3 regions of the Photobacterium japonica genome follow, and region 1 is predicted to be linked to each of the others. Evidence: predicted binding sites of a transcription regulator. Region 1 holds the regulator's gene; each other region holds the start of a gene.
What was found. The regulator CRP, encoded in region 1, controls carbon source genes, mostly activating them, when cyclic AMP is high. The targets are predictions, from matches to a motif close to TGTGANNNNNNTCACA.

Region 1 (13,601 bases):
TGGCCAAGGTAACACGTTAAGATGAAACAGATTGAAGGCATCACATTCATTGCGTTTGATCTCGATGGCACACTGCTCGACAGTGTGCCGGACTTGGCGGATGCGGCGGATAAAACCATGCATGCCCTTGGGCGAGAAGGCGTGACGGTTGAGCAAGTCACCACATGGATCGGCAACGGTGCGGATATCCTGATCGGCCGCGCATTAAGCCGCAGTATTGAGGTGGATCCGGATCTGGACCCCGCTCTGCACCGCGACGCGCGCCAATTGTTTGATCGTTTTTACGAAGAAGGCGGTCACCAGAAGAGTGCGCTCTACCCAGGGGTGAAAGCGACGTTGGCGGCGTTCCATGCGGCGGGTATCCCCATGGCGATTGTCACCAATAAACCTGCGCAGTTTGTTCCACATTTGCTGGAACAGCATGACATCGCCGACTATTTCGTGGATGTTATTGGTGGCGATACTTTTCCATTGAAAAAGCCGGATCCGTTTGCGCTTAACTGGTTATTGGAAAAACACCAATTACACGCGGAACAGATGTTGATGGTCGGGGATTCCCGTAATGACATCTTGGCGGCCAAAGCGGCGGCATGTTATGTTGTCGGGCTGACTTACGGTTATAACTATGGCCAGCCGATCAGTGCCAGTGAGCCAGATATTGTCTTGGATCACTTTAGTCAGTTGACTGAAGTGGTTACACTAGGGCACTAGTACAGGTGACCGCCTGCGGCACCCTTCATGTAGAATCGAATACAGCAGCGTCGGGCTGCTGTTTTGCTGAGTGACAGAGGAAAATCTCATCATGACCAAACCCATTGTATTAAGTGGCGTCCAGCCTTCAGGTGAATTAAGTATTGGTAACTATCTGGGTGCGCTGCGTCAGTGGGAGCAGATGCAGGATGATTACGATTGCCAGTACTGCGTGGTGGATTTGCACGCCATCACCGTGCGCCAAGATCCAAAAGCCTTGTATGAAGCCACGCTGGATGCGCTAGCGATCTGCTTGGCAGTAGGCGTGACACCTGAGAAAAGTACACTGTTTGTTCAGTCACACGTGCCTGAGCATGCGCAGTTAAGCTGGGCACTGAACTGCTACACCCAAATGGGTGAGCTGAGCCGTATGACCCAGTTCAAAGACAAATCTGCCCGTTATGCGAATGACGTGAATGCCGGTCTGTTCAGCTACCCTGTGTTGATGGCCGCTGATATTCTGTTGTACGGCGCACACCAAGTGCCGGTCGGTAACGATCAGAAGCAGCACCTTGAACTGGCGCGTGATATCGCGACCCGTTTCAACAACATCTACTCACCTGAGCAGCCAATCTTCACCATCCCTGAGCCTTACATCCCAAGCGTGAATGCACGCGTGATGAGCCTGCAGGATGCGACGAAGAAAATGTCCAAGTCGGATGATAACCGTAAGAACGTGATCACCTTGCTGGAAGAGCCGAAGTCGATCATCAAAAAGATCAACAAGGCGCAGACCGATGCAGAAACCCCACCACGCATTGCCCATGATGTGACCAACAAAGCAGGTATCTCGAACCTGATGGGTCTGTACTCAGCGGCAACCGGTATGAGCTACGCGGAAATCGAAGCACAATACGCGGGCGTGGAAATGTACGGTCCGTTCAAGAAAGACGTCGGTGAAGCCTTGGTGGCGATGTTAGAGCCTATCCAAGCAGAATACCGCCGCATCCGTGCTGACCGTGCGTATATGGACAGCGTGATGAAAGTCGGAGCAGAAAAAGCCTCTGCGCGCGCGGCTGTGACGTTGAAGAACGTGTACGAAGCGATCGGGTTTGTGGCGCGCCCATAAGTATCCACGCGAAAGCATGTTGACGAAAACCGGCGGATTGCCGGTTTTTTTTCGCCAGTACTTGCCTTTCTGAGGGGCTACTGCAAAATAGGCCGCTGTCATGTTGAGGAAGCGGTGGTACTCATGCTATTGATGATCGATAACTACGATTCATTTACCTACAATCTGTATCAATATTTCTGTGAGTTAGGGGCAGACGTGCAGGTGGTGCGCAATGATGAGATCGATCTGGCTGGGATTGAAGCCCTTGCACCGTCTCATCTGGTTATCTCTCCGGGACCGTGTACCCCGAATGAAGCCGGGATCTCACTGGCGGCCATTCGGCATTTTGCCGGTAAACTGCCTATCCTCGGTGTGTGTCTGGGACATCAGGCCATCGCCCAAGTATTTGGCGGCGACGTGGTCCGGGCGCGGCAAGTGATGCACGGGAAAACCTCGGCCATTCGCCATACGCAAAACTACCTGTTTACCGATCTTAACGAACCGCTGACGGTGACCCGTTACCATTCGCTGGTGGTCAAAGCCGATACCCTGCCGGATTGCTTTACGGTGACGGCATGGAGCGAGCGTGACGGTGAACCTGATGAAATCATGGGGATCGTTCATAACACCTTGCCCATTGAAGGTGTGCAGTTTCATCCTGAAAGCATCCTGACCGAGCAAGGCCATCAGTTGTTGGCTAACTTCCTGCGTCGCACGATCTGATTACCTCTTCAACACCGTGTTTTTTAGGCAGTTGATTGTGCTGCCTGTTGGTTTAACCCCGTGCTTCATCTCCTCCTAATTTGCTTCTTTTCCTACTGAATGCCTGCATTTATGCGTGAAAATGGCCAAGATAGCGCGTGATCACATGCCATATTGTGGCACCTCTTCCTTTTTCTTCTTTGCTTCTCGGCCTCTTATCGAGCTGAGCAATTATTCACTTCCTTACCGTTGGGCACGCTATTTCCTCAAAGGAAATACAGTTTGTCTTTTTTTGGTCTTAATAACTTTGCCATAAAAACGCATAACTATGTACATCGTAGGGATTAACCTCGTCGCGTGCAGAAAATAAAAACATAATCTGCTATTGGAATTGGTTAATAAAATGTAAATACTGTGTTTAAGGCAGTGAACAAAGAAGGATACGACAATGGAAAAGGAACAGACGGTAGATCGTCAGGTGTTTGATGAGGTGATGGTGCCGTGTTACGCACCGATGCAAATCATCCCGGTAAAAGGCCAAGGGGCGACAGTCTGGGATCAGGCCGGCCGAGATTATATCGACTTTGCCGGCGGGATCGCCGTCAGCTGTTTGGGGCATTGTCACCCAGTAATGGTGCAGGCGTTGACTGCGCAAGCTGAGCAGTTGTGGCATGTTAGTAATGTCATGACCAACGAGCCGGCACTGCGTCTGGCCCGTTTACTGACCGAACACAGCTTTGCCGACAAGGTGTTCTTTGCCAATTCCGGCGCCGAAGCCAATGAAGCGGCGCTGAAACTGGCTCGTCGCTATGCCGCAGACACCGCTGGACCGGAAAAATCCGAAATCATCGCCTTCACCCAAGGCTTCCATGGCCGTACTTTTTTCACTGTGACGGTGGGGGGGCAAGCCGCCTATTCTGACGGCTTTGGCCCGAAACCGGGCGATGTGACCCACCTGCCGTATAACGATCTTGCCGCTTTGGCAGCCCACATGTCATCTCGCACCTGTGCGGTGATGATGGAACCGCTGCAAGGGGAAGGGGGCATCATCGCGCCGGATCCCGCGTTTGTGCAAGGGGTGCGTGATCTGTGTGATCAGCACAATGCCTTACTGGTCTTCGATGAAGTACAAACCGGCAATGGCCGTACCGGCGATTTTTATGCCTACCAAGGGTTAGGGATCACGCCGGATATCCTGAGTACCGCCAAATCGCTTGGCGGCGGTTTCCCCATTGGTGCCATGCTGACGACGACAGCGTTGGCGGCGCACATGAAAGTGGGCACGCACGGCTCGACCTATGGGGGTAACCCATTGGCCTGTGCCGTCGCTGAAGCGGTGGTGCGTACCGTTGCTGATCCTGACTTCTTGGCCGGTGTCAAAGCGCGTGAACACTGGTTCCGAGAGGCGTTGCAGGACATCAATGGTCGCTATCCGATGTTCGGTGACATTCGTGGTAAAGGTTTGTTATTGGGGGCGGCGCTGAACAGTGATTATCAAGGCCGCGCCCGTGATGTGCTTGTTGCCGCAGGGGAGGAAGGGGTGATGGTACTGGTGGCGGGGCCGGATGTGGTGCGGTTTACCCCGTCGCTGGCGATCAGCCGTGAAGAATTCAACGAAGGGATGGCGCGATTGGAACGTGCCATTGCCAAGGTATACGCACAACCGCAATAAGTGCCTCATATAATAAGCACCCCAAATGAATGGGCATGGGCGAGCATGCAGGACGCATTGTTACCCATGCCTCCGCCGTGTCGGGCGACAATGAGCACTCAAGCAATGCGCCTTTATGGGCATCAGGAGGGAAGACGATGCTAGTGATTCGACCGATTACCGCCAATGATTTACCCGCATTGATGCAATGTGCGGAGGCATCTGGCCATGGGTTTACCTCGTTGCCGGTTAACGAAGAGATCTTGGCGGCCCGCATTCAACATTCCGAAGACAGCTTTGCTAAAGCGGTGATCCAACCGGGGCCGGAAGGGTACCTGATGGTGGCCGAAGATACCGAGACCGGTGAGATAGCCGGTACGACCGCCATTGAAGCGGCCGTGGGGCTCGACAGCCCCTTTTATACCTACCACCTCAGCACGGTAGTGCACTCATCACAGCGTTTGAATGTGCACAACGTGGTGAAAATCCTCACCTTTGGCAATGACTACACTGGCGTGAGTGAGTTATGTACCTTGTTCTTACGTCCCGAATGGCGCGTCGGCATGAATGGCCGCTTGTTATCGAAATGCCGTTTCTTAATGCTGGCGCAGCACACTGAACGCTTTGACCGCACCGTGATCGCGGAAATGCGTGGCGTGTCTGATGAAGCCGGTAACTCGCCGTTTTGGGATTGGTTGAAAGCCCATTTCTTCTCGATTGACTTCACCTTAGCCGATTATCTGACGGGGATAGGTAAGAAAGGTTTCATTGCTGATTTGATGCCTAAGCTGCCGATTTACGTCAATTTGCTCAGCCCAGAAGCGCAGGCGGTGATCGGGGAAGTCCATGACAATACCCGCCCGGCGTTGCGTTTGTTGGAGAAAGAAGGCTTTAGCTGTCGCGGCTATGTCGACATCTTTGACGCTGGCCCGACCGTTGAATGCGAACTGCGCAATATTGAATCGGTACGCCATTCACAACAGTGTCAGGTGGTGATTGGTGACCCTCAACACGGAAAAGATTGCGTGATCAGCAATACTTCGTTTACTGGGTTTCGGGCCGTGGTGGGGCCGGTGTCTATCGCTGGGCCGGAAGCGGGCGCGCAAGCCGTGATCCGTGCCGACATGGCCGCCGCGTTGCAGGTAAAGCAAGGCGATCCGATCCGTTTGATTGTTCAATAAGGAGACGTGTTATGACGCAATGGATAGCAGGACATTGGCTCGCAGGCGAAGGCGAAGCCATGGTGTCGCTGAACCCGTTTACCGAGCAACCGGTCTGGCAAGGCCACGCGGCGACGCCAGCCCAAGTGGAAGCGGCGGTGGCCAGTGCCCGCGATGCCTTGCTGGCGTGGCGCCATACGTCATTGTCGGACAGGCAGGCGTGGGTAGAGCGTTTTGCCCAGCTGGTTGAAGCCAACAAAGAAACGCTCGCCACCGTGATTGCAGAGGAAACCGGTAAGCCGTTGTGGGAAAGCCGCACCGAGGTGGGCGCCATGGTCGGTAAGATTGCGATTTCATTGCGTGCCTATCACGAGCGTACTGGCGAAAAACAGAAGGCGATAGGCACAACACAGGCGGTGCTGCGGCATCGCCCCTTAGGGGTGATGGCGGTCTTTGGCCCCTATAATTTCCCAGGCCATTTGCCGAACGGCCACATTGTGCCTGCGTTGTTAGCGGGCAATACCGTGGTCTTTAAACCTTCAGAGCAGACGCCCAAGGTCGCGGAAATCACGATGACATTGTGGCAGCAAGCAGGATTGCCGGATGGGGTGATCAATTTGGTGCAAGGCGGACGGGCAACAGGAGAAGCTTTGGCGCAGTCATCCGGCATTGATGGGCTGTTGTTTACCGGCAGTGCACACACGGGTCACCTGCTGCACCGTCAGTTTGCCGGTCACCCAGAGAAAATGTTGGCACTGGAAATGGGCGGCAATAACCCCTTGGTGGTGTCACCGCACTATGGCGACTTGGACGCCACTGTCTACACTATTATTCAGTCGGCGTTTTTAAGTGCCGGTCAACGTTGTACCTGTGCACGCCGATTGTATGTGCCGCGTGGAGAGGAAGGGGAGCAGTTGGTGGCGCGTTTAGTAACGTTAACGCAGCAGCTGCATATCGATGGGCCTTTTGCGTCCCCAGCGCCGTTTATGGGGCCACAAATATCCGTGGCCGCCGCCGATCGTATCGTGCAAGCCGAAGCGGACTTAGTGGCATTAGGGGGAAACAGCCTGCTAACCGCCACGCGCGGGCAAGGGGCGATCGTGACGCCTGCGATCATCGATGTGACTGCCGTCGTGGCGCTGCCGGATGAAGAGTATTTTGGTCCCTTGTTGCAGGTCGTGCGTTATGACACGTTGGCAGACGCCGTGACGTTGGCCAATGCCACCCGCTTTGGGTTATCCGCCGGGTTGATCTCGACCGACGATCCGGAATGGGCGTATTTTCTCGATCATATTCGCGCTGGGATCGTGAACCGTAACCGACCGTTGACCGGTGCCAGTGGCGATGCACCGTTCGGTGGGCCGGGGGCATCGGGTAACTTACGCCCGAGTGCGTATTATGCTGCCGATTACTGTGCCTATCCCATGGCATCGATGGAAGGGGCGCACCCCGAGTTGCCCGCCCAGCCGATCCCTGGCATGGGGAGCGACCTAAACCGCGAAATAGACAGCGAATAGACAGCGAGTGATGTCACCTTGTGAGGAGGGGATGAGATGGAACGGGTAGTGCAATTGTTTGATAATTTGTGGCAAGACTATGTGCAGCGGTTATGCCCGTCGGCGCAAGAGGTACATGACTTGCTGACGGAAGAAGAGCCGCTGCACAATGATCACATCGCATTGCGGACGTTTAATTTACCCAAAGTCGGGTTAGACCGACTTGCCGCGCCCTTCATTGCGATCGGGTATAAGCCGATGGGGAAATACCATTTTGACGGGAAAAAGCTCTATGCCGAGCATTTTGAGCACCCTAATCCCCTTGCGCCGAAAGTGTTCATCAGTGAATTGATGGTGGGGCAATTCAGTGCTTTGTTCCAAGAAACCGTACGGGATTTGATTGAGCAGGTGCCGGAATCGGTGATGCGGGATCCGTCGTTCTTGTTTGGTGGGCGAGTTTGGGATTTGGACTACGCCACCTATGAGTTGCTGTATGCGGAAAGCGAATATGCGGGGTGGTTGGCCGCACACGGCTTTGGCGCGAACCATTTTACTGTCAGCATTAATCACCTTGAACAATTTACTGAGGTGGCAGAAGTGAACCATCTGCTGCAACACAATGGGTTTACTATTAATGCGTCAGGCGGTGAAGTGAAAGGGTCGCCTGCGGTGATGCTGGAGCAGTCAGCGACCTTGGCCGATCAGGTCGATGTAGGCTTTATCGATGGGGTATACACCATTCCCGGTGGCTTTTATGAGTTTGCCAAACGTTATCCGACCGCTGAGGGCGAAGCGTTGTATTCGGGGTTTGTGGAAGCGTCAGCCGATAAGATCTTCGAAAGCACTGATGTGCCTGTGATGGCCAGAGAGCCGTAGCCATACGAGAAATATAGCACCCCGCGCCATCCCTGTTCGATAGCGAGTTCATTACACGGTGCGGTGGTCGCCGTATTTACAGGTGGCGGCTGTCGAGGGGGGAAATCTCTAACCCAGGACGCGCGGTACCATAACGGGGAAGCTCCTGTTGTTCCAAGAAAGATCGTCCATCACTAAACCCGGTGAGCTCTACCGTTGTCGGCAGTGGGAAGGTGGTGCCAGCTGAGAGTGTGGTGTGATGCTGGGAGAAACGTTCAATGTCCATTGCGTGTATTTCCATCCATAGAAATCAGAGTGCCTTGATATGCATAATGTAGCATCAAGTGTGGACGTGGCAAACAAGGAAAAGAGTGAGCTCGCTAACAAATATGCTCTGTGGCGATACATTAAGCCAAAAAAAAGCCGCACATGGCGGCTTTTTTTATAGGTGTGATCCGTACGTTTAGCGCGTACCGTACACCACAATCGTTTTACCGTGAGCAGAAATCAGGTTTTGCTCTTCCAGCATCTTCAAGATACGGCCAACGGTTTCACGAGAACAACCGACGATCTGACCAATTTCCTGGCGGGTGATCTTGATCTGCATGCCGTCTGGGTGCGTCATTGCATCTGGCTGTTTCGCCAAGTTCAGCAATGTTTGCGCGATGCGGCCGGTTACGTCCAAGAACGCAAGGTCGCCCACTTTCTGGCTTGTCACTTGTAGGCGACTTGCCATCTGTGCAGACAGACGCATCAAAATGTCTGGATTGACTTGGATCAGCTGACGGAATTTCTTGAATGAAATCTCAGCCACTTCACAAGGGGTCTTTGCACGTACCCATGCGGTACGCTCTTGGCCTTCTTCAAACAGACCTAGCTCACCAATGAAGTCACCTTGGTTTAGGTAAGACAGGATCATTTCCTTGCCTTCTTCATCCTTGATGAGAACAGCAACAGAACCTTTAACGATGTAATAGAGCGTTTCAGCTTTTTCACCCGCATGAATCAACGTGCTTTTTGACGGGTACTTATGAATGTGGCAATGGGAAAGAAACCACTCTAAAGTTGGATCTGTTTGAGGTTTACCTGGAACCATATTACTAACTTCCTCTGCGTTTGTTGCCCAACAACGACGTCCCTATACGTTTGAGGCCGGGCCTAACAATAATGTAGTTCGCCGTTTAGGATATTCAGTCAACGGCAAGGCTGCAAGCTGACCTGAATAATTAGTTCAGAGTTTATCTTTTTTCGGCACGCTTTTCTTGATATTGATCTATCGGGCGCGGCCATTTTATACCCATAAGTGTGCACATGATCACACGGTTGTTAGATAGTGCCCAAATCCCTCAAAAGTAGTAAGGAGAATGCAATGCAATCACGCGTTAAATGGGTAGAAGGGATGACCTTCTTAGGCCAGTCAAATTCAGGTCATAGTGTGGTGATGGACGGCAATGGTGGCGAAAAAGCTCCCAGCCCGATGGAGCTGGTTTTGATGGCAGCAGGGGGATGCAGTTCGGTGGATGTGGTGAGCGGGTTAACGTCTGCGGGCCAGCCGATCACCGCCTGTGAAGCGCAGATCAAAGCGGTACGTCGTGAGCAAGCGCCGCGTTTATTTACCTCGGCCAATCTGCATTTTGTGGTGACTGGCCACGGGTTGGATGAAACCTTGGTGGCAAAAACCGTGGCGGATTCGTTAGAGAAATACTGCTCAGTGTGTTTGATGTTGGGTGAAGGCGTAGAAATGACTCACTCGTACGAGATCATTGAAGCGTAAGACAGAAAGAAGGGACGAGGGGCGAGTAAGTGCGGAAAAGCAAGGGTGGTCGAGAGCGGTCCTTGGGCCCTAAGGCCCTATGGTAAGAGCGAGAACTGAAGTACTTGAATCTTGAATGAGAAGCGGTATTTTGACCACAGGACCACAGGACCACAGGACCACAGGACCACAGGACCACAGGACCACAGGACCACAGGACCACAGGACCACAGTCGCTCTTACTCGTCACTCGCTACTCGAAAACTCGTCTCTTGTTGCTTTTGCTCTGACTCGACACTCGTCCCTATAAACGCGCAAACTTGTTCTTCGTCCCTGCTTTTCCTACCCAATCTTCCCGGTATCTATCAACTGTTGGATCAAGGGGCGCATGATCAGCTCCATCGCAAAACTCATCTTGCCGCCGGGCACGACTAACGTGTTATGGCGTGACATGAAGGAGCCTTGGATCATCGACAGCAGATAAGGGAAATCGACCTTCTTGATCCCACGAAAGCGGATCACCACAAAACTCTCATCCAAACTGGGGATGGCTTTTGCGCTCAATGGGTTAGAGGTGTCTACCGTCGGCACGCGCTGAAAGTTAATGTGGGTGCGAGAAAACTGAGGGGTGATGTAATTGAGGTAGTCATCCATTGAGCGAACAATCGATTCCATTACCGCCTCACGCGAATGACCCCGATCGCGGGTATCGCGGACGATCTTTTGGATCCACTCCAAGTTCACGATCGGCACCATGCCTATCAATAAGTCGACATGCTGTGCCGCATTGGTGTCACCGTCGACCACCCCGCCATGTAACCCTTCATAAAACAACACATCGGTATTTTCTGGCAATGACTGCCACGGGGTGAACGTACCGGGCATCAAGTTATAAGGCACGGCTTCATCGAAGGTATGCAGATAACGGCGGTATTGGCCGCTACCATCCAGGCCGTATTGGCGGAAAAAATCGGCCAGTAGCGGGAAGTCATTGGCTTGCGGGCCAAAGTAGCTGATATGGCGACCTTGCTCTTTGGCTTTGCGGATCTCGACATCCATCTCGGGGCGGGTGAAGCGGTGAAAGCTGTCCCCCTCCAGCCAAGCGGCATTGATGTTCATCATATTGAACATTTTACGAAACGCTTCGGAGGTGGTGGAGGTGCCGGCCCCCGACGATCCCGTGACGGCTATGATCGGATGTTTTGCTGACATGACAAACCCTGTCGTTAACATTAACGGAAAGAGTTATTAACAGGCTGGCAGGATAATAGCAAGTTAGATTGTCAAAAATGCTGGTGGGCTAACCGAACCAGCATCCTTGAGGCGGGCATCACAATCTTGCATATCGATGCGAAGGGGGCGGGATCAGGCGCGGCCTAAATCGCGGCGCAGTTTGATGTCGACCGTTTCGTGCAATTCCGAAAAGAAAATCACCGCCTCGCCACTTTCGAGTTGCTGACGGACATGCTGCACTTTACTGGCCATGCTGAGCTCCTGTTCACCGTAATCGGTGCCTTCGCGCAGCACAAAATGCTCGATCAGGTTGGTCAGGGTCTCTGGATCAATGTCTTGCCAAGAAATAATCATGGGTGTGGTCATCATGGTTGAACAGAATTCCTTATTATATTGGCAATGTTGTCACTTGTAGAGGGCTTGCAGTTGCTGCAGGAACCATGCGGGTACCGTGTGTTCCAACCAAAAGACCGGTTGACGCCAGTGGCCGGTGACAAACCCGACGTGGCCGCCATGGTCAGACAGGTGGTAATCAATGTGCGGCGGTAGCGGCTGTTGCGGGATCACGGCCTCGGTCATGAATGGGTCGTCTTTGGCATGGATGATCCGCAGCGGGGTGGTAATGCGCTCGAGTTTGGATAAGCCGCTGCACCGTTGGTAATAGTCATCGGCATTGGCAAACCCGTTGAGGGGAGCGGTAATGTGTTCGTCAAATTGCCATAAAGTGCGAATACGCTGCGCGGCATGGGTATCGAGCGGCATAGCCAGCGGGTGCGCCTGAATCTTTTGGTCGAGATTACGCTTCATCGAACTCACGAGGTAGCGTTGGTAAACTTGGGAAAAACCTTGCTGGATACGGCTTGAGCAGGCCGCCAAATCGAGCGGCGGAGAGATCACTTGGGCGGCGAGCAGATCAGCGTCGTGCTGGGTTTCTGCCAGATAATTGACCAACATGTTCCCCCCCAGTGAAACACCGACTGCCATAAACGGTTGCGTCGGCAGGTGTTGACGTAGCCAGTGCAAAAAGAAACGGGCATCACCGGTTTCCCCTGAGTGGTAGCTGCGAGGCAGGCGATTCATTTCACCGCTGCATCCGCGAAAGTGCATCATCACCCCGAGCCAGCCTTGCGCCTTTGCGGCATGCAGCAGGCCATTGGCATAAGGGCTGTTAAAGCTGCCTTCTAGGCCGTGGAACAGGATCATCACCGGTTGGTCTGGGGCGCACTGTTCAGGCGGGGCGGTCCAGGCTAAATCAAGGAAATCGCCATCGGGGGTATCAATGCGTTGGGTGATCGGTTCAAACAGTGGTTGGCGGCGAAGAAAGCGCGGTAGCAAGGTTTGCAGATGGGCATTGCGTAAGCCGTGCGCCGGGATGAACGGTTGCATGATGACTCCTGATAAGCACGCCTTGTCGGACATATAAAGCCGTTAAGGAAGAAAAGTGCAGAAAGCATAACGCCGGGATCGGGAGGTCGTCCAGTGAAAGGGTGCGGGTTAGTCAGTGGTGTGACCTTGTAATTGTCGGTACAGGACGGTGGGGACATGACAGTGCTGGCAATAGGCGAGCAGGTTATGTGGTTGGATCGCGGGGCGCAGGGGCAAGGTTTGGCACTGCTGAATTAAGTCGGTCTGTTGCTGGCGTTCATGCTGCAATTCTTCGGCAAGCAGCGCTTGATAGGTCGAGGTAGAGAGATGGGCTTTTTGTACGCGGCGTTGGGCACGAAAACGTTGCAGTGAAGGATCACTGTGTGCGAGCGTGGTCAGCAGTGCTGTCAGCTCTTGGGGAGGAAGAGAGAATGACTGCGTATCAAGCCAATGCAGTAACAGGGCAAGGTTAACGTTGCCCTGATACTGATCTTGGAACTGCAAGCAGGCGGCTTCAACCCCCGCTTGACGGTAGTGGTGCAATGAAAATTGCCAAAAATCCGCTGCCGTCAGCGTTGGGGTCATGGTGCATCACCTTGTGATTGATGGATTAGCGTTACGCATTCAGGTTTAAGCACTCGGCTTCCAGTGCTTCCAGTTGCTCTTGCAGATCCATCCATTCCATTTCGACATCTTCCAACGCTGACTTGGCTTCGGCCTGACGCTTCAGTTGCTCATTCAGGCGCGCCTTGTTATCGGCTTCGTAGATAGTGACATCAGCAAGGTGCGTTTCGGCATCCGCCAGTGTCGCACTCAACGTTTCCATTTGCTTATCCAGCTTGTCGATTTGCTTACGCATCGGCGCCGTTTGTTTACGGAATTCCGCTTCCAGACGTTTCTGCTCTTTGCGTGACGCGGCGCTGTTGTCTTTGACCGTTTCCGGTTTGCTCGCTTGTAGCTCGCGACGTTCGTGACGTTGCTGTTCGGTCAGCCACTTGTGATAGTCCTGCAAGTCACCATCAAACGGCTCAACGTTGCGGTCATGCACCAAGTACAGATCATCGGTGGTGGCACGCAATAAGTAACGGTCGTGGCTGACAATGACCATTGCCCCGTCATAAGACTGCAGCGCGAGTGTCAGCGCTTGGCGCATGTCCAAATCTAAGTGGTTGGTCGGTTCATCGAGTAACAACAGGTTCGGACGTTGCCATACAATCAATGCCAACACCAAACGGGCTTTTTCGCCGCCCGAGAACGGGCCCACTTTTTCCAGCGCTTTGTCACCCAAGAAACCGAAACTGCCCAAGTAATCACGCAGTTGCTGCTCTTTGGCATCCGGCGCGATGCGTGCCAAGTGCTGTACCGGCGTGTCATTGAGGTACAGGGTTTCAAGCTGGTGCTGGGCAAAGTAGCCGATCTTCACGCCTTGTGAGTACGCCATATCGCCCGCTTTCGCCGGTAATTCGCCCGCCAGCATTTTGATCAGGGTTGATTTACCGGCGCCGTTACGGCCCAGTAACCCGATGCGGCTGCCCGGTACCAGATTCAAACGGATTTTTTCCAAGATCAGTTTATCGTCATAGCC
Region 2 (6,388 bases), on a different contig from region 1:
CAACCATGCCCGCAACCGCAATCAGTGCCCCGGAAAAAGACGCACAGCCGATCGCACGGCGCATCTCTACCCCATGCCAGTTAAGGAAAGGGACAGTTAACGATCCCCCCCCTATGCCCGCTAGGCTCGACAACACCCCAATCACACCACCGGCACAAAAGGTTTTACCGGCGCCGGGTAACGGCTTGTTGCCCGTAAAGCGCATGGAAAGCAGCATTTGTACCGCCAGTAGTAACACAATTATGGCAAAAATTTGCGGCAAACTGTCACTGGGCACCAATTCGGCCACGACACTGCCGCCTAAGCCGCCCAAAATCACGCCGGGGGCGAGGCTTTTCACCACCACAAAGTCGATATTGCCTAATCGGTAGTGATTACGCGCGGATGACCCAGAGGTCATCACGATACTGGCCAGCGATGTGGCTAACGCCATGTGCATGACTTGTTGGCTTTCAATCCCTGCCAAAGGCAGCAACCAAACCAACGCGGGCACCACCAGCAAACCGCCCCCGATCCCCAGCAGACCGGCTAACACACCGACCACGGCGCCCAGCCCCAAACAAAATGCAAACGCCCACAACGCATTGCTGTACACGGCCTCACCCGCCATGACGCTGTTCCACATGTCTACCATGATGTTCTATTTACCCGCACGGATTAAGCCACCCAATCCATGGCTATCGACGAAGGCCGTTGTTTGGGTTCGAATTTCATCAGCGAACGTGGCTGACAGTGCATACTGCGCCAGTTCCTCCATCTCCGCCAGTGAAATGTGGCGAAGGATATATTTGATTTTGGCGACATTACGGGTATTCATACTGAGTGAGCGATAGCCCATACCCACCAACAGCAAAGCCCCGATCGGATCACCAGCCAACTCACCGCACACACTCACGGGGATCTGCAATTGCTGACTCGCAGTAATAATGTGCTTAAGTGCATGGATCACGGCAGGGTGCAGTGCATCATAGACACCGGCAACCCGGGCATTGTTCCGATCAACGGCCAGTAAATATTGGGTTAAGTCGTTACTGCCAACCGAAATAAAGTCGACGCGTCCTTTCAGCACCGGTAATTGGTACAAAATGGACGGGACTTCAATCATGATCCCAATCCGTGGCCGACGCAGGGTATGACCTTGCGCTTCCGCCACTTTAGCCACTTCCGCGTAGGCCCGCTCAATCAGCAAAATCGACTCATCAAGCTCGGCAATACCGGAGATCATCGGCAGCAAAATGTCCATGTTGTCATGCCCAATACTGGCTCGCAGCATGGCACGCACTTGGATCAGAAAAATTTCGGGATGGTCGAGGGTAAAACGGATCCCGCGCCAGCCCAAAAACGGGTTATCTTCTTCAATGGTCAGATACGGTAACGGCTTATCCCCCCCGATATCTAAGGTACGCATCACCACCGGTTTATTCGGGTACGTCGCCAGAATCGACTGGTACTGGTGAGTTTGCTCTTCTTCCGAGGGAAAACTGCGCTGCAACAAGAACGGCACTTCGGTACGGTAAAGACCCACACCATCCACCCCGCGATTCACCGCGATACTGGTATCAGCACTGAGACCGGCATTAAGGAATACATTGATGCGCTGTTGATCACGGGTCACAGCCGGCTTGTCCAAGCCCACTTCCACCACTTTTGCCAACTCGTTTTCTTCGCGTAACAGACGGGTGTATTCCGCCAACACATGGCGATTGGGGTTAACCAGCAAATCCCCCCGGTAGCCGTCCACAATGACCTGACAGGCATGGATTTTCTCCGGCACAAAATCCACCCCCATGATGGCGGGGATCCCTAGTGCACGGGAAAGAATCGCTGCATGCGAGTTCGCGGCCCCTTCTTGCGACACCACCGCCGCCAGTTTATCACGCGGCACGCTGGCCAGCATGGCGGCGGTCAGTTCACGGGTCAGCAACACCACGGGTTCATCCCACTGGTGTTCGGTCGCAGCGTCATTGTTGAGGAAATAGAGTAAACGCTGCCCGAGCTCGCGAATGTCTTGCGCACGCTCTTTGAGGTACTCGTCTTTCATGTTGGTGAAACGGGCTGAATACGTCTCCACCACTTGGCGGATCGCCCATTCCGCCAAGTCACCACTGGCGACCTTGCCAAACAGATCTTTGCGGAGCATAGGATCATTCAACAAATGGCTGAACAGGTCGAAAATCGCGAGGGTTTCTTTTTGCAGTTCACTGTCAAAGCGTTTACGCAGACGGCGAAACTCGGCACTGGCCAGTTCAATGGCAATGCTCAGGCGTTCTTGTTCCGCTTCGCGATCTAAACAGGAGGCGGGGGCAACCAATTCCAATCGGGGTTGGTTATCGTCCCACCATGCACGGGCAACCGCCACACCGGTCGATGCCGCCGAGCCTTGCAAGTGTAAACCGTTGTGTTGATCCGGCCACATCCCCTGCGCTTTGGCATGCGCCAGCAGCACCGCGAGCTGAGCGGCCAAGGTCACCATAAAGGATTCCTCACCCTCATTAAACTCACGCTGTTCACGCTGTTGGATCACCAATACCCCCAACACCTGACGCTGGTGGATGATCGGTGTACCAAAAAACGAGCGAAATGCGTCCTCTCCCGTGCCCGGGAGACGCTTAAAATTGGGGTGATGACGCGCATCGGCGACGTTGATAGGCTCTGCCCTGTCAGCGACCAGCCCGACCAGCCCTTCGCCAAACGCAAGGCCCGTGTAACGGGAGGGCTTTTTTAAACCTTTTGTCGCCATTAGGGTGTAGCGTCGACGCTTGTGATCGGCGATATACACAGAGCAACAGTCTGTTTTCATCGCCTGACACGTACTCACCACTAACTGGTCAAGCGCATCAAGAAGGCTTGGGGCACTGGCCACTTTTTCAACAATTTCTCTCAGTTGCGTCAGCATACTTTGCCCTATTCCCTCTTTACCGCGTTTATCCTCGATTAATCCGGCGCTTTTTGCGGTCTTTTCGCTCTTTAAACGGCATTGCCATTGCGGCAAATTCTTTTAGTGCACGCCGGTAAACGTCTCGCTTGAAGGACACAACCTGCCGCACCGGATACCAATAGCTGACCCAACGCCAACCATCAAACTCCGGTGTCGTGCCACGCTGCATGTTCACCTTTGACTCATCACATTCTAGACTGAGCAGAAACCACTTCTGCTTTTGGCCGATACAAACAGGCTTAGAATCCCAGCGAACTAACCGTTTAGGAAGTTTGTAACGAAGCCAATGGCGACTTGACGCCAAAATTCGCACATCTTTCTTGGTTAGTCCCACTTCCTCGTAGAGTTCCCGATACATGGCTTGCTCAGGGGTTTCCCCCTCATCAATCCCGCCCTGCGGAAACTGCCAGGAATGTTGTCCATATCGTCGAGCCCAGAATACTTCGCCATGGCTATTACAGATCACAATACCCACATTCGGGCGGTATCCATCGCCATCAATCACTGGACGACCTCAATATAAATCTCTATTAATTGTGATTTTTTCATAGTCAGTGCAACGGGTAAACAAACATTCTAATTTATCACGTCTTTTTCCTACCAAAGCCGCATATTCTGGATAACTTCACACAGGTGCTTTTTTTATAAACAATCAAATGAGACCTAGGCCACATTTATACACGTTTTCTGTGGATAGATTTGTGAAGAAACCATGAAACGGGCGAATACCACAGGATCTTCACACTGCTAAACTGTTGAAATTACCAACAGACGCAAAAAACAAATCACATTAAAACAATAAGATAAAATCAAAATAACGCAAAAACAAATCGATCACACTTTGGATCCACACTCGACACAAGGCGAGCGGTCAAAGATCGAACAATAACGCCCTTATCCACACCACACGACAATAACCGCATAAAAAACCCTCTCTTATGCGTTTAAAATACCACCAAACCCCTGTGTATTTATCCATATTATTGATTATAAAGAAATTTGCCTACCTCCCTTGTGGATAACTAAACAGAGAAGATCATTCCCACCTCGCCCATCACAAACCTCGCCTTTTACGAAGATCGTATGAAGCACTCGATAAAATGACGTATTTTCATAGTGATAGACAAAAACACCCGTCAACATCAACCGTCACGCCTCGCAGCAATCCCAGTGATCGTGCGGTATTGACGCACGGCTTCGCCGTTTTTTTACCCACCCGCAGTGTCTTTCACTATGATAAAATCCTACGCGATGACCACAGACCCAACGATACGATGATCTTATGAAACCTGTAGACAAATTGCCTCCCAAGCCCACTCCCACCACTGAACAGGCGTTGCTTGAACGGGCGCATGCACTTGCAGGCATGACATTGGGTGAATTAGCCGCAGAAGCAGGGATCATTCCCCCACCCGATCTCAAACGCGATAAAGGCTGGGTCGGCCAATTACTGGAATGGCACTTAGGCGCCAGTGCGGGCAGCAAACCGATCCCTGACTTTGCCGAACTCGGCATTGAACTCAAAACCATCCCGATCGGTTATAACGGCAAGCCACTTGAAACCACCTTCGTTTGTGTCGCCCCATTAATTGGACTACAGGGCTTGAACTGGGAAAATAGCCACATTCGCCATAAGCTCGCCCACGTGCTTTGGATCCCCGTCGAAGGCGAACGTGAAATCCCATTGGCTGAACGCCATGTCGGCTCGCCCTTACTCTGGCGTCCGTCCGCCGATGAGGAACAACAACTACGCCAAGACTGGGAAGAGTTGATGGACATGATCGTTCTGGGTCGCGTCGAGCAGATCACGGCTCGCCATGGGGACGTTTTACAGCTTCGTCCTAAAGCGGCCAACAGCCGGGCCTTAACCGAAGCCTATGGCGCGAATGGTCAGCCGATCAAAACCTTGCCGCGGGGCTTTTACCTCAAAACCGCGTTCACTGCGGGTTTGCTTGAGCGTTACTTTATTCTCTGATTTTTCGGCTTTCATTATTAGGCCGCTCTCGCATGGGCATGCCGCACTGCCATACGACGACAGCTATACCACGACAAGGCTATACCACGACAAAACGATCCAACTACAAAGCGATCGTCATGTCTTCCCGGCAGGAAGAAAACTGACCATCCGGGGAAAACTCGTCATACGGATCGGTGACGCGCAACGTCACCGACGTGATCCCCAGCGGCCGCAACAACTCACCGACCTGATCTAACGTTTGAAACCGTACCATCTCCCCGGCGTCATTTTTCAATGGCTCAAGATGGTGCTTGTATTCCACCTCCATCAAATAGTCAGCACATCCCGCATAACTGGTGACAATGCAATGGGGCAATGTGCCCGTATTGGCCTGCGTCCAATGTTTTAACTGTGACAATTTCATAGCGTGCCCTAACGTGCGGGTGACGAACCGTTACCCTGATGAACAATAACTGTTTTTAACTATTGGTCAGTTCCTGTCAGTCAGCAAGTTCCCTCCGCGAAAACCCGGCTTCTCAGCAAGGCGGCATCACGTTATAGTCAAATCATGGCTTATCGGTTACGCACGCCGTCCAAGGAGGACTCATGCACTATCACACGATCCCGAACACCCATCTGGAAGTCAGCAAAATTTGTCTTGGCACCATGACGTTTGGTGAACAAAACACCGAAAAAGAGGCCCACAGTCAGCTCGATTTGGCCCTTGAACGCGGCGTTAACTTCATTGATACCGCAGAAATGTACCCCGTCCCGCCCAAGGCTGACACACAAGGCCTGACCGAACGCTACATTGGCAACTGGCTGAAAAAAACCGGCCGTCGTGACAAAGTGATTCTCGCCACCAAAGTCGCGGGTCCACGCAGCTTGCCGTATATTCGCCCCGACATGGCGCTCGATCGCCGCAACATTCATGATGCGGTAGAAACCAGCCTTGAACGCTTACACACCGACTACATCGATTTGTATCAATTGCATTGGCCACAACGGGAAACCAATTGCTTTGGCCAGCTCAACTACACCCCGAAAGACGATCAGTCCGGCGTCACGATCAATGATTCACTCGACGCACTGGCAGACCTCGTACGGGCAGGCAAAGTACGCTATATCGGCCTGTCCAATGAGACGCCATGGGGCGTGATGTCGTTTTTGAAGCTGGCTGAAAAGCATGATTTACCGCGAGTCGTGACCATCCAGAATCCGTATAACTTGCTGAACCGCAGCTTTGAAGTGGGCTTGTCTGAGATCAGCCACCATGAAGGGGTCGAGCTGTTGGCCTATTCACCACTGGCGTTTGGTGCCCTGAGTGGCAAATACCTGCAAGGGGCGCGCCCAGCCGGAGCACGCTGTACCTTGTTTGAACGTTTCTCGCGCTATTTCAATCCCCAAGGCATCGCGGCCACACAAGCGTACGTTGATGTGGCGCACAAGCACGGCCTCGATCCCGCTCAAATGGCCTTGGCGTTTGTTAATCA
Region 3 (6,388 bases), on a different contig from region 1:
GATTGTTTGGCTAAATAGGGGCCAAGTGCATGCTGTACAGATTCGATATAACTCATCTCCGTAGGAACATCTGTACGGGTTACCGATTGTGAAAACTGTGCCGGCGTATGAAATGGCATGGCCATGATGGTATCGTTCAAAGCCACGGCCGCAAGGCTACGTCCGGTGTAAAACGTGATGTTTTTATCATTAAGAATAATAGCCAGTTCTTTTGCACCGGATGACTGCAAGGCGATCTGGTTAGGTAACCAATCTGTGCGCGTCAACGTACGAATAAGCTCAATGATAAATAAGACAGAAAATACTTCAGCCCATAAAAAATGTGCACTGTCGGTACTGGGTTTGCAGCGACAAAACCAGGGCATGTTATTAAAGCGATGAATGCTCAGCTGGGTGGAAGGGGATTCGTGCTGAATGGTAATAGTGAGCTGCTGTAATGCCTCTTCTACCGTTCTAACCTGGCGCAAGCGCTGAAGCACTTTGGGGATGAAAAACGATTTTATTTCGTTGCGCAGTATGTGGCCGTAGTGCTGTGGCTCAGCGCGCTCGGCCATTAAGGCTAAAAGGTGTTCGATAGGTGTGCTGGAAACAAACTGATAGGGTTGCCTCAGCAGCGTATCAGGTAATCCCGCCGTTTTTAGTAGCGGATAAATATCATGTTCAAAATGTTTGATTAGTGTAATAAACGCTTTGGCATGAGAGGCATGTATCAACGGTACTAACGGTTTATCGGGCATGTCGCCGCACTCATGAATACGAATTAACGATTTCTTCAAACGCCAATTGCGCTTGTTCAAGTTGCAGCATCAAGTGAGCAAGATCACCGTTTTCGCCGGTTTTTATGGCTTCGCGGACTTGTGCTTGGCAATGTTCTAGTCGCTTTATAGAGGCCTGTTTTTCAAAAATTTCGCGTAAACTTTCTGCCTGATCCATTGTCTCTCTCTTCCTCTCTTATTGCGCACGTTGGTATGGCAATACGAACATGGCTGCTTATCCTTTGCTGTGTAAACATAATCGATATTCATTGTATCGGGTATGACACAGATCACATAATGCTTAAAACGTATTATTATTAATGTATCTATACATGCACAAATGTCGCATTTAAATCATCAGTTTCAGTAACTAATTTAGAACCGTCAAATAACTGACTCTACAAGGTGAAAATATCACTTTGTGGATAGTGAAGTAACAATCGCCTCAATAAGATATTGATTTTGCGGTCATTAACAAATTTATGATGATAACGCTAGTGAGGGGTGTTGCACGGTAAAATGCGAGATTGATGTGCGTTAAGCATTGAAAATAAAGTGTAATATTGCTTTTTGGGATAAAGATGACGGGTAAGTGATGATTAAGTCATTAGTTGCGGGAGGGGTAACGGTGCGGTATGACAAAAAAGATTGAAACGTGTTGCAGTAAAATATTTGAACTTTGTCGTCTTTTTGTGTGCGAAGTGCATGAAAAGAAAAAGAGCGCGCACCTTGTCGCGCTCTGATGTTGTTGATGGATTACTTTTTCTTCGTGTGTGGCGGCTTATTACGACGTGGTTTACCGTCAGGATCACGTCGGTGTAGCGGCACATAATTCAGAATAGAGATAGGGATTGGCTTTTTCGGCTCGAAGCCGTCAATCTCTTTACGCACAATCAGGTGACCAAGGCGTGATTCAATCATGCAAAGGTTTTTGAAATCGTCACGTGAAACCAGTGAGATCGCTTCACCGGACGCCCCTGCACGACCAGTTCGGCCAATGCGGTGTACGTATTCATCAGCAGGGAAAGGCAAGTCGTAGTTCACCACGCGGCTAAGTTCATCGATATCAATACCACGCGCGGCAACGCCGGTCGCCACTAAGTACTTGAGCTCACCGGTTTTAAAGTCGTTCAGTACTTTTGCACGCGCATCTTGGCTACGGCCGCTATGAATGGCTTCCGCTTTGATGTTACGTTTTTCAAGTTGAGAGACCAGTTTGGCTGCACCGTGTTTCGTTTCAATAAAGATCAGTGCCTGATCCCACTGATTTTCGTTAATCAGGTGGCTCAATAACGCAGATTTTTGATCTTTATCGACACTGACTAACCACTGATCAATTTTTGGTGTCGTGTTGTCATCGGCTTTTACCGCAATTTCGACAGGGTGATCGATAGCGGTTTTCGCGAGTTCACGGACTTGTCGAGACAGTGTTGCTGAGAACAACATGTTCTGGCGATCATGGGGAAGGCGATCAACGATATCATTGATTTTTTCGATAAAGCCCATGTCCAACATGCGGTCAGCTTCATCAAGTACCAGCACTTCGATTTCTTCAAAGTACACGGCTTTTTGGCTGTGCAGATCCAGCAGACGACCAGGGGTCGCTACCAGAATATCAACGCCGTCGATTAAGCGTTGTTTCTGTGGTTTTTCATCCACGCCACCGTATACAGCCAGTGACGTTACGCCAATGTATTTGCTGTAGCTTTCAATGTTCGCCTCTACCTGTACCGCCAATTCACGGGTAGGGACAAGGATCAACGCACGGACACGTTTTTTACGCTGAGTTTCACCTTTACTCAACATTTCAAGGATCGGCAGCGTAAAGCTCGCAGTCTTACCGGTACCCGTTTGCGCGGCGGCAATCAGGTTTTTTCCAGTTAGCGCAACAGGAATGGCTTTTTCTTGAATAGGAGTAGGAGCGTTGTAACCTAATTCCGCGATGGCTTTTAGGATTGGATCGCTCAATCCAAGAGTAGAAAATGGCATGGGTAGTCTCAATTGAATGAAATCGTCTTGCCGTGGGCGATTTTCCCACAGAAAGATAGTGTTAACGTGAATTCTATCACGAACTACTGAAAGAAAAGCGGTTATGTCAGAAAAACGTTTGGAAAAAGGCATGCTTCACCGGCCTAAACGCCCCAAGATGGGATGTTTACTTTCAGGCTTCCACATCGTATCGCCATCGTTGTGTATGGCTTTGTTTATCCGTGATACCGGCATGCGTATAAACAAGTGTATGTCTCTTTTACTGTTTACGATGGTGAGTTTATTACAGATGGTTTGCAGACGGTTGGTCGCGTTGCGATTGTCGAGTTCAGTATTTCTGTCTTTCAGTCTTTCATTCAGGTAATAAGTGCCGTAGTTAGACAATGCTTAATGTGCCTGCGTTGTGTGGATTCTTCTATACCCCCATGACTATATCCTCATACAAATCAGCCCAAAGTCACCCTTACCATCGACTTGTTGATGGTGCCCATGTTGTATTGCATGGGTGAACGAATAAATAGAGGTAAGACAGATGTTGTTTTGGCGTTTGTAATGTTGATGTAATAGCTGAAAGTGGGCAGTAAGTATTATACGGATTCATTTTTAAAGGTCTTCGCTTGGCATATTATTCTGATTAGGAATAATTCCGTAAAATAGCCCAGTCACAGGACTACTGGATACCGAAAAATTAAGCGTGCAGCAAGATCGTCTATTGTGTGCTTTTTTTATGGGTTAATGACGTGACACTATCATTTTTTGTTAATCCGTATTTAACCGTTTAACGATCTTGTATTTCCACACTTTGACAAAGGATGTTGATCAGTATCACGAAAATAAAGCAAAATAAATTAGTGCTCGAAGGGTTTTTATTTGACTAAAACATCAGAAAATTGTGACGGATGTCACATATTCAAGGGTTTTAGCGTCAAAAATTTGATTTATAGGTGGTGGTTGTGGGGATAATAAAGGTGCGATTTCATTATAACTCAAAGGATATGTGTCATATATGAGCACTTCTATCGCTAAGCGGATGACAGCTGATATTGAAGAGAAAGAGACTTCAATGTGGAATTTTCGAGAACCCTCAATCACTGACGGTGATGCTATTTTTACCTTGATTGCCAATTGCCCACCTCTTGATACCAACTCCTCATATTGTAATTTTCTACAGTCTTCCCATTTCAGCAAAACATGCCTGATTGCTGAACGTGATAGTGCGATTGCCGGATTTATTTCTGCCTATCAAAAACCCAATGAGCCAAATGTATTATTCATCTGGCAAGTGGCTGTTTCACCACAAGCACGCGGTGAAGGGTTAGCATTTACCATGCTGACGACATTACTCGGCAGAATGAAAAATACGATTGATACGATTGAAACGACAATCACAGAAGATAATGATGCGTCGTGGGCTTTATTCAAAAAGTTAGACGCGCAACATCTTCAGCAAGGTGTTATCAGCACATTCTTAGATGAAAATACGCACTTTAAGGGTAAGCATGATACGGAATATTTGTATCGTATTACGCTAAAAAACTCTCAATAAATAGGAATTATAACGGTCCCGACATGGATATATTTAACAAGAAAGAATCTAAAGTACGTTCATATTCAAATAACTTCCCCGTTGTGTTTCAAAAAGCGAAAGGCTGTTGGCTGGAAACAGAAAGCGGCGACAAATATTTGGATTTTCTGGCTGGCGCCGGTTCGTTAAATTATGGTCACAACAATCCTGTTTTGAAACAAGCACTACTCGACTACATTGCTGCCGATGGTATTACGCATGGTTTGGATATGCATTCCAATGCGAAAGCTGATTTTCTTCATGCATTGAATGACCACATTCTCGCCCCAAGACAATTAGACTACAAAGTACAGTTCACCGGGCCTACCGGCACCAATGCTGTTGAAGCTGCTTTAAAGCTGGCAAGAAAAGTAAAAAACAGAAGCACGATTGTGGCTTTCACGAACGGTTTCCATGGTTGTACGAGCGGTGCACTGGCAGCAACGGGTAATCAACATCACCGTCAAGGTGCGGGTACAACGTTAACCAACGTGACCCGTCTTCCGTTTGAAGGGTATGCCGGTGTCGATGGCCTCGCGTTGTTTGAAACCATGCTGACGGACAATTCTGCCGGTATGGATAAGCCAGCAGCGGTGTTGTTGGAAACAGTACAAGGTGAAGGTGGATTGAACGTCGCCTCTAATGCATGGCTACAACGCCTGAGTGCGATTTGTCAGGCTCACGATATCCTACTGATTGTTGATGATATTCAGGCGGGTTGTGGCCGTACTGGCACCTTCTTTAGTTTCGAGCCATCAGGCATTAAGCCGGATATGGTGACCTTGTCGAAATCAATTGGTGGCTATGGACTGCCAATGGCCGTGGTACTGCTGAAGCCTGAGCTGGATATTTGGAAGCCGGGTGAGCACAACGGCACATTCCGTGGAAATAACCATGCGTTTGTTACGGCAGCCAAGGCATTGGAAACATACTGGGCCGATGCTAATTTTGAAGCGCATATTCAGCGCAGCTCACAAAAGATCAGTTCGGTGTTGCAGCGTTCATTGAGCCGTTTCCCTGGCCTGTTTGTGAAAGAAAAAGGGCGCGGCATGATGATCGGTATCGAATGTCAGAGCGATGAGATCGCATCAGCCATTGCGAAAGCCTGTTTTGCTAACGGCATGATCATTGAGACGGCTGGCCCTAATGATGAAGTCGTGAAGTTTTTCTGCCCACTGACGATTACAGATGCAGAACTGGATCAAGGATTGAATATTTTTGAAGGGGCAGTGGAAGCCATTGCCGAGAAACACTTCAAGAAAGCGTCTTAATAAGGGAATTATAATGATTGTAAGAACATTGGATGAGTGTCGCCAAGGTGAGCGACGTGTAGTGAGTGACACATGGGAAAGCGTCAGAATGTTGTTGAAAGATGACAAGATGGGTTTCTCGTTCCATATCACCACCATCTATGAAAATACAGAGACGCATATTCACTATAAGAACCACCTTGAGTCTGTGTATTGCATGAGCGGGGAAGGGGAAATTGAAGTGGTAGGCGGGGAAACCTACCCGATCAACCCCGGCACCCTGTATATCCTCGATAAGCACGATGAGCACTACCTTCGCGCGTACAAAAATAAAGAAATGGTTATGGCGTGCGTCTTTAACCCGCCGATTACTGGCGCAGAAGTGCACGATGAAAACGGCGTTTATCCCCTCGTGGATTAAGTCTTCATCGAACGGTTTACATGGGCGGGAAAGCGTCTCGCTTATGTCTTCTTGTCGCCATTGTCTTTATGACACTCCTTATTACACAGCGAAGGCCTATTTATGACTTATACCGTAGAGAAAATCGGCGGTACCTCGATGACTGCATTTGATGCAGTGTTAGACAATATTATGTTACGCCCTGCGCCTGAAGACCGATACAACCGCGTGTTTGTGGTATCAGCCTACGGCGGGATGACTGATGCACTGCTTGAATGTAAAAAAACCGGCAAGCCGGGTGTTTACCAGTTGATTGCCAAGCGGGATGAAGGTTGGCAGGCTGCGCTCGATCTTGTTCAGCAGCGCATGTTACTCGTTAATGAAACAATTTTTGCCGATTCAATGAATCGTCTGCGTGCGGATAAGTTTA

Region 2: rppH (RNA pyrophosphohydrolase) is a predicted target of CRP. The motif match lies at 3,596-3,611, and genes of this name have one in related genera.
Region 3: ectA (diaminobutyrate acetyltransferase) is a predicted target of CRP. The motif match lies at 3,636-3,651, and genes of this name have one in related genera.

The regions. Positions count from the first base shown of each region.
Region 1 is NZ_JAKJSN010000007.1:189,108-202,708, forward strand. Features, by position in the region: gene rpe (ribulose-phosphate 3-epimerase) at 1-20, shown strand, start outside; gene L4C36_RS01395 (phosphoglycolate phosphatase) at 22-711, shown strand; gene trpS (tryptophan--tRNA ligase) at 803-1,819, shown strand; gene L4C36_RS01405 (aminodeoxychorismate/anthranilate synthase component II) at 1,943-2,524, shown strand; gene L4C36_RS01410 (aspartate aminotransferase family protein) at 2,952-4,175, shown strand; gene astA (arginine N-succinyltransferase) at 4,313-5,335, shown strand; gene astD (succinylglutamate-semialdehyde dehydrogenase) at 5,347-6,831, shown strand; gene L4C36_RS01425 (DUF1338 domain-containing protein) at 6,868-7,686, shown strand; gene L4C36_RS01430 (hypothetical protein) at 7,763-7,951, opposite strand; gene crp (cAMP-activated global transcriptional regulator CRP) at 8,129-8,761, opposite strand; gene L4C36_RS01440 (OsmC family protein) at 9,035-9,439, shown strand; gene L4C36_RS01445 (phosphoribulokinase) at 9,761-10,630, opposite strand; gene L4C36_RS01450 (YheU family protein) at 10,784-11,005, opposite strand; gene L4C36_RS01455 (hydrolase) at 11,057-12,037, opposite strand; gene L4C36_RS01460 (TIGR02444 family protein) at 12,146-12,601, opposite strand; gene L4C36_RS01465 (ABC transporter ATP-binding protein) at 12,633-13,601, opposite strand, start outside.
Region 2 is NZ_JAKJSN010000009.1:82,922-89,309, reverse strand. Features, by position in the region: gene L4C36_RS02660 (sulfite exporter TauE/SafE family protein) at 1-625, opposite strand, end outside; gene ptsP (phosphoenolpyruvate--protein phosphotransferase) at 641-2,896, opposite strand; gene rppH (RNA pyrophosphohydrolase) at 2,925-3,443, opposite strand; gene mutH (DNA mismatch repair endonuclease MutH) at 4,221-4,913, shown strand; gene L4C36_RS02640 (DUF6482 family protein) at 5,017-5,319, opposite strand; gene L4C36_RS02635 (NADP(H)-dependent aldo-keto reductase) at 5,502-6,388, shown strand, end outside.
Region 3 is NZ_JAKJSN010000080.1:5,487-11,874, reverse strand. Features, by position in the region: gene L4C36_RS21855 (helix-turn-helix transcriptional regulator) at 1-737, opposite strand, end outside; gene L4C36_RS21850 (hypothetical protein) at 748-933, opposite strand; gene L4C36_RS21845 (DEAD/DEAH box helicase) at 1,512-2,744, opposite strand; gene ectA (diaminobutyrate acetyltransferase) at 3,751-4,290, shown strand; gene ectB (diaminobutyrate--2-oxoglutarate transaminase) at 4,314-5,579, shown strand; gene L4C36_RS21830 (ectoine synthase) at 5,593-5,979, shown strand; gene L4C36_RS21825 (aspartate kinase) at 6,082-6,388, shown strand, end outside.